4 regions of the Saccharopolyspora griseoalba genome follow, and region 1 is predicted to be linked to each of the others. Evidence: riboswitches for the same ligand, from Rfam matches in the RefSeq annotation. Region 1 holds a riboswitch; each other region holds the start of a gene.
What was found. A riboswitch is a leader RNA that binds a small molecule or an ion and turns the genes downstream of it on or off. The one in region 1 is predicted to bind cobalamin.
Positions count from the first base shown of each region.

Region 2: linked by a shared signal. The riboswitch ahead of ACFQRI_RS11975 (ABC transporter substrate-binding protein) and the one ahead of ACFQRI_RS04885 (HoxN/HupN/NixA family nickel/cobalt transporter) in region 1 are both predicted to bind cobalamin.
Region 3: linked by a shared signal. The riboswitch ahead of metE (5-methyltetrahydropteroyltriglutamate--homocysteine S-methyltransferase) and the one ahead of ACFQRI_RS04885 (HoxN/HupN/NixA family nickel/cobalt transporter) in region 1 are both predicted to bind cobalamin.
Region 4: linked by a shared signal. The riboswitch ahead of ACFQRI_RS15540 (ribonucleoside-diphosphate reductase subunit alpha) and the one ahead of ACFQRI_RS04885 (HoxN/HupN/NixA family nickel/cobalt transporter) in region 1 are both predicted to bind cobalamin.

Region 1 is NZ_JBHTCJ010000002.1:158,840-162,930, reverse strand. Features, by position in the region: gene ACFQRI_RS04895 (pyridoxal-dependent decarboxylase) at 1-807, shown strand, start outside; gene ACFQRI_RS04890 (DUF1876 domain-containing protein) at 855-1,124, opposite strand; cobalamin riboswitch at 1,306-1,431, shown strand; gene ACFQRI_RS04885 (HoxN/HupN/NixA family nickel/cobalt transporter) at 1,513-2,559, shown strand; gene ACFQRI_RS04880 (precorrin-8X methylmutase) at 2,615-3,217, shown strand; gene ACFQRI_RS04875 (sirohydrochlorin chelatase) at 3,214-4,091, shown strand, end outside.
Region 2 is NZ_JBHTCJ010000005.1:174,544-178,634, reverse strand. Features, by position in the region: gene ACFQRI_RS11990 (hypothetical protein) at 278-484, shown strand; gene ACFQRI_RS11985 (alpha/beta fold hydrolase) at 533-796, opposite strand; gene ACFQRI_RS11980 (alpha/beta fold hydrolase) at 875-1,498, opposite strand; cobalamin riboswitch at 1,592-1,779, shown strand; gene ACFQRI_RS11975 (ABC transporter substrate-binding protein) at 1,837-2,853, shown strand; gene ACFQRI_RS11970 (FecCD family ABC transporter permease) at 2,850-3,866, shown strand; gene ACFQRI_RS11965 (ABC transporter ATP-binding protein) at 3,863-4,091, shown strand, end outside.
Region 3 is NZ_JBHTCJ010000007.1:182,541-186,631, forward strand. Features, by position in the region: gene ACFQRI_RS15520 (DapH/DapD/GlmU-related protein) at 96-899, shown strand; gene ACFQRI_RS15525 (VOC family protein) at 965-1,735, shown strand; cobalamin riboswitch at 1,782-1,999, shown strand; gene metE (5-methyltetrahydropteroyltriglutamate--homocysteine S-methyltransferase) at 2,119-4,091, shown strand, end outside.
Region 4 is NZ_JBHTCJ010000007.1:188,687-192,777, reverse strand. Features, by position in the region: gene ACFQRI_RS15555 (hypothetical protein) at 1-477, opposite strand, end outside; gene ACFQRI_RS15550 (hypothetical protein) at 639-962, opposite strand; gene ACFQRI_RS15545 (TetR/AcrR family transcriptional regulator) at 1,175-1,852, shown strand; cobalamin riboswitch at 1,936-2,150, shown strand; gene ACFQRI_RS15540 (ribonucleoside-diphosphate reductase subunit alpha) at 2,279-4,091, shown strand, end outside.

The sequences.
Region 1 (4,091 bases):
GCCATGGACCCGCGCCACCTCGACGAGCTGATGGCCGCGGACCTCGCCGACGGCGCGGTGCCGACCATGGTGTGCGCGACGGCGGGCACCACCTCCACCACCGCGGTCGACCCGGTGCGGGCCATCGGCGAGGTGGCCCGCGCACGCGGCGTCTGGCTGCACGTCGACGCCGCCTACGCCGGGGTCGCCGCGGTGTGCCCGGAGTTCCGCTGGATCAACGACGGCGTCGCCGAGTTCGCCGACTCCTACTGCACCAACCCGCACAAGTGGCTGCTGACCAACTTCGACTGCAGCGTGCTCTGGCTGGCCGACCGCGCCCCGATGGTCGAGGCGCTGTCGGTGCTGCCGGAGTACCTGCGCAACGAGGCCACCGAGTCCGGCGAGGTCATCGACTACCGCGACTGGCAGATCCCGCTGGGCCGCCGCTTCCGCGCGCTCAAGCTCTGGTCGGTCGTGCGCTGGTACGGCGCCGGGGGACTGCGCGAGCACGTCCGCGGCACCGCGCGGCTGGCCCGCGAGTTCGCCGGTCGGGTCCGCGAGGACCCGCGGTTCGAGCTGCTCGAACCGGTTCCGTTCGCGCTGGTCTGCTTCCGCCCCCGCTTCCCGGAGCTCGGCGTCGAGGAGGCCAACGAGCGCACCTTGCGGCTGATGGGCGAGCTCAACGACTCCGGTGAGCTCTACCTCACGCACACCAAGGTCGACGGCCGCGTGCTGCTGCGCCTGGCCGTCGGATCGCCGCAGACCCGGCGCGAGCACGTCGAGGCCGCCTTCGCGCGCATCCGCGAGCGGGTCGACGCCCCGGCCTAGGTCCCAGGGGGCGCGGTTGCTGGCGACCGCGCCCCCTGGGGATCGCGTCAGGCGGGGATGTGCACCCGCCGGTGCAGCCGGTCGCCGATGTCCTGCGAGGCGTTGTCGAGCAGCTTGTGCGCCAGCTCGAACAGGGCGCGGGCGATGGCGATCTCGTCGCCGATCTGCGGCACCTCCGGGTCCTCGGGGTGCCGCCGCGCCGTGCCGTGCCCGTGCAGCGGCTGCCCGTTCGGGGTCATGAAGCCGACGTCCGCGGTGGTCTTCGCGCCGGCCTCCACGACCTGCAAGTTCAGCGTGATCGAGTGGGTCTCGTTCATGGTCGCCTCCCGGTGCCGGAATGTGCGGGCCCGCCCCGCCGGGGAGCGGGCTCGCCACCCGGTTACCCCGTTCGAGGCGCCGGCAAGCCGGCCGCGCGGAAACCGAATCACGGACCGTGATCGATTTCACCAGGTTTGACCTCGGACGGTAGATCAGGCAAGGATGACCGAGCCGACAGTGCAGGAACCCGGTGCGAATCCGGGACGGTCCCGCCACTGTGACCGGGAAGCGGCCCCCACCCAGCGCCACGGCTGTGACCAGCTGGAAGGCCGGGGGTGCGCGTTCGACCCGGGAGTCAGGACACTGCGTGCCGGCTCCGCGCCGCGAACCCGCGGCGCGCGGACACCGAGCCCCTCGGGCGGGAGAACCCAGGAGGTCGGAGATCCCATGACTCGGGATGCCGAAACGAGCCGGACGACCGGCTGGGGCGCAGCGGAGCGCCGCAAGGCGGCGGTCCTGCTCGCCGCGATCGGAGCGCTGCACCTGATCGGGTGGGGTGCCTACCTGCTCCACGTCAACGCCTTCAGCGCCGCTGGCGGACTGGCCGCCGCGGGCACCACCGCTTACCTGCTGGGCCTGCGGCACGGATTCGACGCCGACCACGTCGCGGTCATCGACGACGCCACCCGGCTGCTGATGCAGCGCGGCAGGCGCCCGGTCTCGACCGGCATGTGGTTCGCGCTCGGCCACGCCAGCGTGGTGATGATGCTGGCCTTCGCGGTCGCCTTCGTCGCCGGGCCCGCCGCCCAGCGCTGGGCCGAGCAGACCGGGATGCGGCTGGCCACCGGCGTGGACGTGCTGGTCGTGGCCGTGCTGACCACGCTGGCCGTGCTCAACGCGCTGGTGCTGCGCGACGCCTGGCGGCTGCTGCGCCGCGCCCGGCGCGGCGAGGTCGACGAGGACGAGGTCGAGGCCGTGCTCGGCCGCCGCGGGCTGCTGGCCCGGCTGCTGCGCGGCCGGATGCGGGGCGTGGCGCGCTCCTGGCACCTGTTCGGCATCGGGCTGCTGTTCGGGCTGGGCATGCAGACCGCCACCGAGATCACCGTGCTGGCCATGGTCTCGCCGACCGGCCAGCTCTCGGCGATCGCGGTGCTGAGCCTGCCGCTGCTGTTCGCCGCCGGGATGTGCACGGTGGACAGCGTCGACGGGATGCTGATGTCGCGGGCCTACACCTGGTCGCTGGCCAAGCCGCTGCGGCGGTTGTGGGTCAACGTGACCACGACCGCGCTGACGGTCGGGCTGGCCGCGCTGGTCGCCTTCGTGGTGCTGTGCGGGCTGCTGGCCGACTCGGGGATCGACTTCCTGAGCGGCATCGCGGCCATCGGCGACCAGTTCGAGCTGCTGGGCTACCTCACCCTGGGGCTGTTCCTGGCGGTGTGGGCCGGAGCGGCGCTGTGGTGGAGGCTCACCAGCCGCAAGCCGAAGACCATCTGAAGAAGCTGAAAACCCGCCGTGCGGCGGGGAAGACGGAAGAGCGATGAGACGCGCAGTGCACCCGATCGAAACCGAGTCCTACCGGATCATGCGGTCCAGGGCCGATTTCGCCCACTTCCCGCCGCTGACCCGGGCGGTCGTCGAGCGCGTCGTGCACACCACCGCCGACCCGAGCTGGACCGGCGAGGTGGTGGCCGACGAAACCGCGCTGCACCGCGGCAGGGACGCACTGCTGGCCGACGCGCCGCTGATCAGCGACGTGCGGATGCTCGCGGCGGGCGTGACCGCGCGACCGGTGCGGGTCGGCCTGGACTTCACCGGCGTGGCCGACACGGCCGAAGCCGACGGGCTGACCCGCTCGGCGGCGGGCATCCGCCTGGCCGCGCGGCAACACCCGGAAGGCGCCGTGTGGGCCATCGGCAACGCGCCGACGGCCCTGATGGAGCTGCTGCGCCTGGCCGAGGCCGGCGAGGTCGACCCCGCGCTGGTCGTCGGCGTCCCGGTGGGCTTCGTCGGCGCCGTGGACAGCAAGGCGGCGCTGCGCCGCAGCGGCCTGCCGGCCGTGAGCACCCTGACCGAGCGCGGTGGCGCGGCGATCGCCGCCGCCGCGATCAACGCACTGCTCTACTGGGCAGAGGAACCTGGAGGTAATCGGTGACCGAACCACTGCTGGTCGTAGGCCACGGCACGGTGGACGAGAAGGGGGTGGCCGAGTTCCACTCCTTCCTCGAACGGCTGGGCGCGCGGATGAGCGCGGCCGGTGTCGACAGCGCCGGCGGCTTCATCGAGCTGTCCGCGCCCGCGGTCACCGAGTCCTGGGCGGAGCTCGCCGGCAAGGGCCACCGGCGGATGGCCGCCGTCCCGCTGGTGCTGGTCGCCGCCGGGCACGGCAAGGGCGACATCCCCGCTGCGCTGGAGCGCGAAGTCCGGCGGCACCCGGGAACTTCGTTCGTCTTCGGTCGCCCGCTGGGCCCGCACCCGATCCTGCTGGACCTGCTCGCCGAGCGCATCGCCGAGCAGGTGCCGCGCGAGGAGTGGGCCGAAACCGCCGTCGTGCTGGTGGGTCGCGGCTCCACCGACCCCGACGCCAACGCCGAGGTGTGCAAGGTCTCACGCCTCTTGCAGGAGACCTGCGGTTTCGAGACGGTTGAAACCGCGTTCATCTCCCTGGCATCGCCGGACGTCCCTGGCGGGCTGGACCGAGCTCGCAGGCTCGGGGCCAAGCGAGTCGTGGTGGCCCCGTACTTCCTGTTCGACGGCGTGCTGCCGCAGCGCGTCGTCACCCAGGCCCTCGAGTTCGGCGAGACCGCCCCGGAGCTCGAACTCCACGTCGCCGGCTACCTGGGGGACTGCGACGCCCTGGTGGACCTCGTCGTCGAGCGCTACCACGAAGCCCTGCAGGGCGACATCCGGATGAACTGCGACACCTGCGCCTACCGGGTGCTGCTGCCCGGTTTCGAGGACAAGCTGGGCGCGCCGCAGACGCCGCACCACCACCCTGATGACCCGACCGGACACGGTCACGCACACGG
Region 2 (4,091 bases), on a different contig from region 1:
CCAGTCCGCGCGAGGGCGGACGGCCGGCCGGATAACGATCCAGGTTCGAAGCGCGATCAAGCCCGTAGATCGGCTCGCGGTCGAGGGCTCCGGTGCGGATGATTGGAACCGGGCCAAGTGGCTGACGGGACTCGTGAGGGCTGACCGCGTGGGGCGGCCCGCTCGATTTCCGGCCGAGACGAATTCGTGATGCGAAATGGCGCAACGGGCTGGGGTTGCGCTCCGTCTCCCAGGCGGATGACCGCACGGGAGAACTGACAAGGACGGGGGAGTCAGGATGTCCGCACCAGGGATCGGCAAGGAACCACACTTCTCGCTGCCCGACTTCGATTCGGTGGCCAAGCTGCCGAAGCCGATCAGGGCGCTGGTGTATCTGGTCGTCATGGCAGTGCTGACGGTGGCGTCGCTCGGGGCGCTCGCGGCCACCATCGCCGTCATCGGCCAGCTCTCCGGCGCCTTCGACATCTTCAGGCTGATCGGCTGAGCAATTCCGCGAGAGGGCCGGTGCACGACGGGTGCGCCGGCCCTCTTCTCATCGCGCGAACCGGCCGATGTCCTCGGCGATCTCGCGCGGGTGCTCGCCGTTGATCGCGTGCGAGGCCTCCGGGTGCTCGACGACCGCGCCGTTGACCAGAGCAGATCTCGCGGTGCGCAGGGCGGTTTCCGGATCGTGCACGACCGAGCGTCCCGCGATCAGGGCCAGCACCGGCATCCGCAGCCCGCGCAGCGCTTCCGGGGCGATCCGGGTGGGCTGGGGGAGCTCCATCGAGTAGTTGCGCATCCCGGCCTCGATCATGTCCGCGACCGGGACGTCCCGGACCGGTGCGCCACCCGCGGTGTAGGAGTTGAAGGAGTCCCGCCAGGACTTCGGCTGTCACGGCACCGAGGCGGGGATCGCGCGGAACGCGGTCCAGGCCGGGATCGAGTCGAAGGTGTGCACCGGATCGATCAAGGTCGGCGTGGCGACGCGCTGCGGCCGGTGGATCGCCAGGTTGGCCGCCGTCCACCCGCCGATCGACAACCCGATCACGTGGAACCGCTCCTGCGGGAGCTCCTCCAGCACCTGGTCGAGCCAAGCGGCCTGGTCGGCGTCGTCGGTGATCGGGACCTCCTGCACGCTGCGGCCGAGTTCGCCGAGCAGGTCGACGGCGTAGACGTCGCCGACGCGCAGCAGCGAGGGCAGGTTGTCGGCCCACACCGGTGATGCCGAAGCGCGGTCGGGCAGCAGCACCAGCGGTTCGCCGCCGGCGCCCGCGGAGCGGTAGACGCGCACGAAGCCGAAGGCCGTGCGCACGTCGCGCACCTCGGAGGCGGCCGGCAGCTCGCGCATGGCCGCGGCGTAGGCCGCTTCGAACTCCGCGTGCCCGGCGGCGCTCTTCCAGTGCCCGACCGGCGCGGGCGCGCGGAGCGCGAACGCCGCGACGAGCGCGGCGACCCCCGCGATGATCGTGATCCCCAGCACCCGGCGGCGACGCCCGCCGCTTCCACCGTCCGCCATCCTCGCCCCGGCAAGCCGACGCCGCCGACGATAGCGCGGTCGGGGAGGTCGCGGCCGGTGTCCGTTCGAGCTCGGAGTTCTCACTCGATCGTGTGATACGTTCGAATTGCCAGTCACGAGCTCGCTCATTTCGCGAGCAGGGAATCCGGTGCGAATCCGGAACTGACGCGCAGCGGTGTGGGTGACGGCGGAACTCGAAGCCACTGGGGCTCGAAGCCCTGGGAAGGCGTTCCGCCCGGTTGAACCCGAGTCCGAAGACCTGCTGGCACCCGGTGCGACCGGGTTTGTCTTGGCAACTGGGCTTCGCGGAACAGAGCCCTGACGCAAAAGGAACGCAATTGCGCTTCGCAGCAGCACTGCACAGCATCGCCGTCCTGGTCCTGCTGGCCGGGTGCGGGACCGGCGCCGCCCCGCAGGAGCAGCGGTCCGCCCCCGGGTTCCCGCGCGCGGTGGACAACTGCGGGCAGCGCACCGAGGTCCAGGCCCCGCCGCGTCGAGTGGTCTCGCTCGACCAGGGCAGCACCGAGATCTTGCTGGCGCTCGGCCTCGCCGACCGCATCGCCGGCACCGCGACCTGGACCGACCCGCTGCCCGCCGACCTCGCGGCGGCCAACGAGGGGGTTCCCCGGTTGGCCGACAACACGCCCTCCTACGAGTCGGTGCTCGCCGCCGAACCCGAGCTGGTCACCGCCTCCTTCGAGGCCACCCTGGGCACCGGTGGCGTCGCCACGCGGGAGCAGTTCGCCGAGCTGGGCGTGCCGACCTACCTGTCGCCGTCGGACTGCTCGAAGGACAACAGCGGACCGGGCGACGGGCGCCGCGACGCCCCGCTGACCATGCGGTCGATCTTCACCGAGGTGCGCGATCTCGCGCGGATGTTCGGCGTCGAGGACCGCGGCGAGCGGTTGGTCGCCGAGCTGCGGGGCCGGATGGACCGCGCCACCGGCGACCTGCGCGCCTCGGACGCCTCGATCGCCTACTGGTTCGCCAACTCCGAATCGCCCTACCTGGCCGGGTGCTGCGGCGCGCCCGGCATCATCACCGCCGAGGTCGGCGCCCGCAACGCCTTCGCCGACACCCGCGCCGAGTGGCCGCAGATCAACTGGGAGGTGCTGGCCGAACGCGATCCGGACGTGCTCGTGCTCGGCGACCTGACCCGCGACCGGGAGACCGCCGAGTCCGCCCGGGCCAAGATCGGGTTCCTGGAGTCGCACCCGGTCACCCGCAACATGACCGCGGTCCGCGAGAAGCGCTACGTGCTGCTGAGCGGGCAGGCGATGAACCCCACCATCCGCACGGTCGCCGGCGTGGAGAAGGTGGCCGCCAAGCTGCGCGAGTTCGGGATGGCGGGGTGAGCCGCCCCGCGCTACCCCTGCTGGTGGTCGCCGGCAGCGCGCTGCTGCTCGCCTCGATCTCCGCGGCGATCACCATCGGCCCCGCGCACATCCGATTCGGCGACGTCTGGGCGGTGGTCGCCGACCGCATCGGGCTCGGCGCCTCGGACCTCTCGCTGATCCGCGAGGGCATCGTGTGGAACCTGCGCCTGCCGCGCACCCTGCTGGCGGCGGTGTGCGGCGCGGGGCTGGCGGTGTGCGGGGCGATCATGCAGTCGCTGCTGCGCAACCCGCTGGCCGATCCGTTCGTGCTGGGGGTGTCCTCGGGCGCTTCGACCGGTGCGGTGGTGGTCGTGGTGCTCGGCGTGGGCGGCGGCGTGATCTCGCTGTCGGCGGGCGCGTTCGTCGGAGCGCTGGTGTCGTTCGGGTGCGTGCTGTGGCTCAGCCACGTGCTCGGCGGCACCACCGACCGCGTGGTGCTCTCCGGCGTGGCGGCGATGCAGCTCTTCTCGGCGCTGACCTCGTTCATCGTGCTCATCTCGGCCGACGCCAACACCACCCGCGCGGTGCTGTTCTGGCTGCTGGGCTCGCTGAGCAACGCGGGCTGGCCGGAGGCGCTGCTGTGCGCGGCGACGCTGGTGGTGGTGCTGCTGGTGTGCGGGGGGCACGCCCGCGCGCTGGACGCCTTCGCCTTCGGCGAGGACGCCGCCGCGGCCCTCGGCGTGCCGGTCACCCGCACCCGCCTGGTGCTGCTGTGCATCACCGCGCTGCTCACCGCCGTGCTGGTGAGCTCGGCCGGCGCGATCGGCTTCGTCGGCCTGGTCCTCCCGCACGCCACCCGAGCTCTCGTCGGACCCGGCCACGCCCGGCTGCTCCCGCTGACCGCGCTGGCCGGGGCGGTTTTCCTGGTGTGGGTCGACACGCTGAGCCGCACGGTGCTCGCCCCGCAGGAGGTCCCGGTCGGGGTGGTCACCGCGCTGCTCGGCGTTCCCGCGTTCGTGCTGATCCTCTACCGCGCCAGGGAGCCCCGATGAGCGAGGAAGGCCTCTCCGCGCAGCGGGTGTCGCGCGACCTCGGCGGGCGGCCGGTGGTCGACGGGGTCACCATCAGCCCGCGCGAGGGCGAGACGGTCGGCCTGCTCGGACCCAACGGCTCGGGCAAGTCGACGCTGCTGCGCCTGCTGGCCGGGCTGCTGCGGCCCAGCTCCGGCGTGATCACGCTGGACGGGCGCGCCCTGGCCGAGTTCGAGCGGCGCGCGC
Region 3 (4,091 bases), on a different contig from region 1:
GCGGTGCTGACGAGCTCGGGGGCGTTGATCGACTTCGCCGAGCGGCTTCCTAGACTTGGCGCGATCGGTCGCCGGGTCGTGACGAGGGAGCAGCTTTGCGGACAGAGCGCGTGCACATCGCCGAGTCGGCGTGGGTCGCCTCCACGGCCCGGGTCGGCGAACCGTTCCGGCCGGGTCGCTCGTGGGACCGGCTCGACCGGCCCGCCGCGGTCGGCGAGCGCTGCGAGATCGCGCACTTCAGCCTGATCGGCGAGGAGTCGCAGCTGGGCGCCGACTGCACGCTGGACGCCTACTGCTGGATCGAGGACGGCGCCAGCGTCGGCGACCGCGTGGTGCTCACCCACCGCGCTTCGGTCGGCGCCAACGCCGTGATCGGCGACGGCTGCGCCATCAGCGCCGCCACCATCGCCGCGCGCAGCCGGATCGGCGATGGCTGCCAGGTCTACGGCGACCTGGTGCACCGCAGGCTCGACCCGGGCGCGCCGCTGGAGCAGGACGCCGCCCCGGTGCTTGAGGACCGCGTGTTCGTCGGTTGGGGCGCGAAGGTCGTCGGCGGGGTCACCATCGGCCGCGGCAGCTACGTCTGCGCCGGGGCCACCGTCACCAAGGACGTCGCACCCGGCATGATCGTCACCGGCGTCAACGAGATCCGCGAGCCCGACACCTGGACCGGTGCGCTGGCCGGGTCCGCGTTCTTCGCCCAGCCCGCCGAGCCGGTCCAGCGGCCCGCGCCCGCCGAAGCCGCGCCGGAACCCGAGCCGCAGCCGGTGGAGCCCGAACCCGCCGCCGAGGCGGGCTCGAGCAGGCCGGAGCACACCGCGGACACCGGGGTCATCGAGCTGCCCAAGACCTCGGCCGCCGCCGCGAGGGCGCGCGAGCGCAGTCGCCTCGAGGACTGATCCCCCGCGCGCTCGTCGGTGGGTGTGTCTACCGTCGCTGCTGGAAGCGACGAAGGGGGAACGTCATGCCGGAGCTGAACGAGGCACAACCCGAGGGCACGCCGACCTGGATCGACCTGGGGATTCCGGACCTGGACCGGGCGACCGGCTTCTACGGCGCGGTGTTCGGCTGGGAGTTCACCAGGGGCGACGCCGACACCGGCCACTACACGATGTGCTTGCTGCGCGACAAGCCGGTCGCCGCGCTGATGCAGAACGTCGACGCCGATCCGGTCGCCTACTGGTGGAACCTCTACTTCGCGGTGGACGACTGCGAGGCCACCGCGAACCGGGCCAAGGCCGCCGGGGCCGAGCTGCTGCAGGAACCCATGCAGGTGATGGAGCACGGGAAGATGGCCGTGCTCCGCGACCCCACCGGCGGGCACTTCTCGCTCTGGCAGGCGGGCCAGCACATCGGCTCGCAGATCGTCAACGAGCCCAACAGCCTGCTGCGCAACGACCTGGTCACCCCGCAGCCGGGCCCGGCTCGGGACTTCTACTCCGAGGTCTTCGGCTTCACCCTGGACGGTGATTCGCAGCTCGAGGGTGCCGACTTCACCTTCCTGCGGCGCCCGGACGGTCACGAGATCGGTGGAATCCTCGGCGACCCGTCGGCGGAGAAGTCGGAGTGGGGCGTGCTGTTCGCCGTCACCGACGCCGATGCCGCGGTCGCCCGCATCCGCGAGGCCGGTGGGAGCGCGGACGACGCCTTCGACATGGAGTACGGGCGGCTGGCCAACGCGCGCGACCCGTTCGGCACTCCGTTCAGCATCGGGTCCAACCCGCACATCACGTGATCGAGATCGCCGGTGCTCGGGGCTGTTCGGCCGAGTCCTCCCGGGTTAGCCTGACGTTGCCGGTGGTTCACCGCTCGCACGCGCTGCGGGCGGTGAGGCAAGAGGGAACCTGGTGCGAGTCCAGGACTGCCCCGCAGCGGTGAGTGGGAACGAAAGCCGTCATCAGCACTGGACGCAGGTCCGGGAAGCGACGGCCGGTAGGAATCCCGGCTCCGGCCGGGCGCGCCCGCGAGTCCGAAGACCTGCCACCGGTACGCGCACCGCCGGTGCGCGTGGTCCGAGGTCTCGCGGGAGGACCTGGCGGACGTTCCAGCGGCCGTGGTCGTCGCTGGTCCGCGCCCTCGCGAAGCCTCGGTGGACGTCTAGCTCGCGAGGAGAGAGCGTTGACATTCATCGGATCCACCGTGCTCGGATTTCCCCGGATCGGCCCGAACCGGGAGCTCAAGCGGGCGCTGGAGAACTACTGGGCGGGTCGCTGCGACGAGAGCGAGCTGCGGTCGGTGGCGCGCCGGCTGCGCGCGGGCACCTGGCGCGATCTCGCCGCGGCCGGGCTCGACTCGATCCCGGGGAACACCTTCTCGTTCTACGACCAGGTGCTCGACGCGGCCTTCACCTTCGGCGCCGTGCCGCCCCGGCACGCCGAGCTGGGCCTGAGCGCGCTGGACACCTACTTCGCCATGGCCCGCGGCACGGCCAGCGCGCCGCCGCTGGAGATGACGAAGTGGTTCGACACCAACTACCACTACCTGGTTCCCGAGATCGGCCCGGACACCCGGTTCGAGCTCGCCGACCGCACGCCGGTCGACGACTTCCGGGAAGCCCGCAAGCTCGGAGTTGAGACCCGGCCGGTGCTCGTCGGGCCGTTGACCTTCCTGCTGCTCGCCAAGTCGGCCGAGGGCGCGCCGGAGTCCTTCCGGCCGCTGGACAAGCTGCCCGAGCTGCTCGACGCCTACGCGCGGCTGCTCGCCGAGCTGCGCGAGGCCGGGGCCGAATGGGTCCAGCTGGACGAGCCAGCTCTGGCCGTCGACCGCACGGCCGAGGAGCTGGAGGTGCTGCGCAACGCCTACCGCCGGCTCGGCGATCGCGCTGACCGGCCGGAGCTGCTGGTCGCGGGTTACTTCGGCGAGCTGGGTGAGGCGCTGCCGGTGCTGGCCGACTCGCCGGTCGAGGCGATCGCCGTGGACCTCGTCGCCGGCCCGGGTGCGCTGGACCGGTTGCCCGGGTTGCGCGGGATGCGGGACAAGACCCTCGTCGCGGGGCTGGTCGACGGTCGCAACGTGTGGCGCACCGATCTGGACCGCGCGCTGACCACCGCGGCCACCCTGCTCGGCATGGCCGGGGAGGTCGCCGTGGGCACCTCGTGCTCGCTGCTGCACGTGCCCTACGACGTCGACGCGGAAACCGACCTGGATCCCCAGGTGCGGGAGTGGTTGGCGTTCGCGCGGCAGAAGGTCGGCGAGGTCGTGCTGCTCGGCCGCGCGCTGCGCGAGGGCCGGGAGGGCGTGCGCGCCGAGCTCGATCGCGCGCGGTCGGCGGTGGCCTCGCGGACGGGTGCGAGCCGGGACCAGCGGGTGCGGGCGCGGGTGGCGTCGTTGCGCCCGGAGCACGCGCGGCGCGGCGACTACCGGCAGCGGTCCGCCGCCCAGCAGCGGTCGTTGCGGCTGCCGCCGCTGCCGACCACCACGATCGGGTCATTCCCGCAGACCACCGACGTGCGCAAGGCGCGCGCCGCGCTGCGCGCCGGGCGCATCGAGCCGGACGAGTACCGGCAGCGGATGCGCGAGGAGATCGAGCGCGTGGTGCGCCTGCAGGAGAAGCTCGGGCTGGACGTGCTGGTGCACGGCGAACCCGAGCGCAGCGACATGGTCCAGTTCTTCGCCGAGCAGCTGGCCGGGTTCGCCACGACCGACCACGGCTGGGTGCAGTCCTACGGTTCGCGCTGCGTGCGGCCGCCGGTGCTGCACGGCGACGTGCACCGGCCGGAGCCGATGACCGTCGAGTGGGCCAGGTACGCCCAGCGGCTGACCGACAAGCCGCTCAAGGGCATGCTCACCGGGCCGGTGACGATGCTGTCCTGGTCGTTCGTCCGCGATGATCAGCCGGTCGACGAGACCGCCCGGCAGGTGGCGCTGGCCATCCGCGACGAAGTGCGCGATCTGGAGGCGTCGGGCATCCGCGCGGTGCAGGTCGACGAGCCGGCGCTGCGCGAGCTGCTGCCGCTGCGCGCGGCCGACCGGCCCGCCTACCTGGAGTGGGCGGTGGCGTCCTTCCGGCTGGCGACCTCGGGCGTCTCCGACGGCACGCAGATCCACACGCACCTGTGCTACTCCGAGTTCGGCGACGTCATCGACGCGAT
Region 4 (4,091 bases), on a different contig from region 1:
CCCGTTGTCCCAGCCGTTGCCGGGGACCGACGCGTTGCGAACGGTGATCTCGCAGACCCCGCCGATGTTCACGGTCGCGCTGGCCTGGCTGATGTCCACGCTGGTGGTGCTGGTCGCCGTGGCGAGCCACTGACCGGAGGCGGTCACGGTGGTGCTCGCCGAGGGCATCAGCGTGTTGGTGCAGTTGGTGAAGGTGGGCGGCGCGGCGTTGCCGGCGGAGTCCACGGTGCCCGCGACGGCCGGGTCGCCGCCGGTGGGAGCCAGGACGTTGCCCCCGACGGTGCTGCATCTGACCTCGGTACCGGTGTTCGACCGCATCACCAGCTCCGAGCCGCTCGCGAGCGCGATCGGCTCGACGGTGTTCTGCGGGTTCCACTGCACGGCCTGGACCGACGCCGCCTGCGCGACCGACGCGCCGGCGAGGGACATCGCCGCGATCATCGCCGCGCCCAGAACCCTGTATCGACCGCTGTTCATGCTGACCTCCTGTCGTCGAAGCGCACCCCACCGCCGCCCCCGATTCGAGATTTCCCGCACCGCAGGGGATTTCGGATGACTCATCGGCGATTTCGGGGCGTCACCCGGGAAAACATATAGAAACACGCGTGTTTCTATACCGCAACGGCCAGCTCAGGAGCTCATCGGTGCGCTGCGCAAGCAGGTTCGACCAGCAACGGGGCCAGGCGGGTGAGCTTGTGGGCCAGACGAGCGTGGTCGACCGGTTCCCTGCGTAGCTCCTCGCGAGTGATCTGCCGGACCGCGCCGACCACGAATTCGACCCTGGTGCGGTGCTCCGAGCGCCCGCAGCCGGCGATGAGGTCGACGATTCCGCTGGTCATCCGTTGCTTCGCGGCCAGGATCCGCGGCGTCAGCTCGGGCCGCCCGCCCGCGGCGGCATCGCCGAAGTAGACCCGCGCGGCGTCAGGGTTCTCGGCCAACCAGGTGATGAGCGAATCGACCACGCTCGCGAACCTGTCCGCGCACGCGCGATCCCGCGCGCACGCCTGCCGGCAGGACCGGTGCCAGTCCTCGATCGCGGCCTCCAGGGAGTCCGGCGAATGCGAAACGACGGGATCGGGCTCGCTTTCCGGAATGCGCACCTCAGGAACCGTAGCGGGCCGGTAGCCTTGGCAAAAGGACTTGCCCCTTCGAGGACGAGCGAGGTAGCAGGCAGGTGAGCGCCAGGGCTTCCCGCGAGCGGCGGAAGCTGCCCCCGGGCAGGCACGGCATCCCGGCCGACGAGGTGGCCAGCGACCAGCGCGCGCGCATCCTCGCCGCGGTGACCGCCTCCGTCGGCGAGTCCGGGTACGCCAAGTCGACGGTGGAGGACTTCCTCGGTCGCGCCGGCGTTTCGCGCAAGACCTTCTACCAGCACTTCGCCAACAAGGAAGCGGCCTTCCTGGCCACCTACGACGACCTGGCCGAACGGGTGGTCGCCGCCGCGCAGAAGGCCTACGCCTCGCAGCCGGACTTCGTGGCCAGCGCGCGCGAGGCGCTGGCCGGCGCCCTGCGCGAGCTCGCCGCCGACCCGCACGCCGCGGCGCTGGGGATCGTCGAGGTCTTCGCCGCGGGACCCGCTGCGCTGGAGCGCCGCTCCGAGATCATCGGCAGGCTGACCGAGCTGATCACCGAGCAGACCGAGGACCTGCCGAACACCGCGCCAGGACCGAACTTCACGGCCGAGACCGTCATCGGCGCGGTGCTCGAGGTGCTCTACAACCGGGTGCGGCGCGGCGAGGCGGCTCGACTCCCCGAGCTGCTCCCGGACCTGCTCTACTGCGTCCTGGCGCCCTTCGTCGGCCACGAGCGCGCCGCCGAGGAGCGCGCCGCCGCTCTCGCCGCGGACACCTGACCCCTCCCGCTCGCGCGAACAGGCCGCGAAGCGAACGAGACACGCCCATATAGGGGTTCTCAACAGATCGAAACCCCACATGTAGAGTGATCGACGCTGGTGGTTCACCGGGCCGAACGGGCCCGGTGTGGCAACAGGGAACCCGGTGCGAATCCGGGACTGCCCCGCAGCGGTGTACGGGAACGACCGCCGTCAACGGCACTGGGCGCTCGGCGCCCGGGAAGCGACGGCCAGTAGGTCCGGCCTCCCCGGCCGGCCGCCCGTGAGTCCGAAGACCTGCCACCGGTGCGCGCACGAGGGGTGCGCGCGGTCCGGGACCTCGCGGGAGGGTCCACGCGGACGAGCGGCGGCCTGCGGGGCCGTCGTCCTCGCGTGCTCGCCGCCGGTTCCGGGCAGCACTTCCGAGCTCGCGAGGAGAGAGTCCCGGTGACCGAAACCGCAACACCGCTGGCCGTCCGAGATCCCGGCGCCGAACCCGTCCCGCTGGACTGGGATCGCGTGTCCGCGGTGGTCGAGCAGGCCTGCCGCGGCCTGGACGACGCCCATCCCGAACCCGTGCTGGCCGAGGTCCGCCGCACCGTCTACGACGGCATCAGCAGCGCCGAGCTGGCCGAGGCGCTCACGCTCGCCGCGCGCACCCTGGTGGAGCAGGAGCCGAACTACTCGAGGGTGACCGCGCGGCTGCTGCTGGACGCGCTGCGCGGGGAGGCGCTGAGCTTCCTGGCCGGCGCACCGCAGGAGGCCGATCAGCAGCAGATGCGCGCCCGCTACCGCGACTACTTCGCCGACTACGTCCACCGCGGCGTCGAGCTGGGCGCGCTGGATCCCGAGCTGGCGACGTTCGACCTGGAAAGGCTCGGCGCGGCCATCGAGCCCGACCGCGACCTGGCGTTCGACTTCCTGGGGCTGCAGACGCTCCACGACCGCTACCTGCTCAAGCACGACGGCGCGCGCTACGAGCTGCCGCAGGCGTTCTTCCTGCGGGTCGCCATGGGACTGTCGCTGCGCGAGGACGACCGGGAGGCGCGGGCGATCGAGTTCTACCAGCTGCTGTCGTCGTTCGACTTCATGTGCTCGACCCCGACGCTGTTCAACGCGGGCACCACGCGGCCGCAGCTCTCCTCGTGCTTCCTGACCACCGTCGAGGACGACCTGGAGGCCATCTTCAGCTCGTACCGCACCAACGCGCTGCTGGCCAAGTACTCCGGCGGGCTGGGCAACGACTGGACACCGGTGCGCGGGATCGGTGCGCACATCCGGGGGACCAACGGCGAATCGCAGGGCGTGGTCCCGTTCCTGAAGATCGCCAACGACACGGCGGTGGCGGTCAACCAGGGCGGCAAGCGCAAGGGCGCGGTGTGCGCGTACCTGGAGACCTGGCACATCGACGTCGAGGAGTTCCTCGACCTGCGCAAGAACACCGGTGACGACCGGCGGCGCACGCACGACATGAACACCGCCAACTGGGTTCCCGACGAATTCCTGCGCCGCGTCGAGGCCGACGAGCAGTGGACGCTGTTCTCCCCGGACGAGGTGCCCGACCTGCACGACCTCTACGGCCGGGCCTTCGCCGAGCGCTACCGGGCCTGCGAGGCCGCGGCCGAACGCGGCGAGCTCCGGGTGCACAAGCGGGTTCGGGCCGTCGAGCTGTGGCGGCGGATGCTGACCATGCTCTTCGAGACCGGGCACCCCTGGATCACCTTCAAGGACCCGTGCAACCTGCGCTCCCCGCAGCAGCACGCCGGGGTGGTGCACTCGTCGAACCTGTGCACCGAGATCACGCTGAACACCAGCGCCGACGAGGTCGCGGTCTGCAACCTGGGGTCGATCAACCTCGCCCGGCACGTCACGGCCGACGGGCTGGACCGCGAGCACCTGGCCGCAACCACGCGGACGGCCGTGCGCATGCTCGACAACGTCATCGACATCAACTTCTACACCGTCGACGAAGCCCGGAACTCCAACCTGCGGCACCGCCCGGTGGGCCTCGGGCTGATGGGTCACTCCGACGCGCTGCTGCGGCAGGGCCTGGCGATGTCCTCGGCCGAGGCGGTGGAGTTCGCCGACCGGAGCACCGAGGAGATCTCCTACCACGCGATCGCCGCTTCCGCCCGCCTCGCCGAGGAACGCGGCCGCTACGAGTCCTTCGAGGGCTCGCTGTGGAGCCGGGGGATCCTGCCCATCGACTCGCTGGAGCTGCTCGCGCGCGACCGGGGCGACGACGAGTTCGACCGGTCCA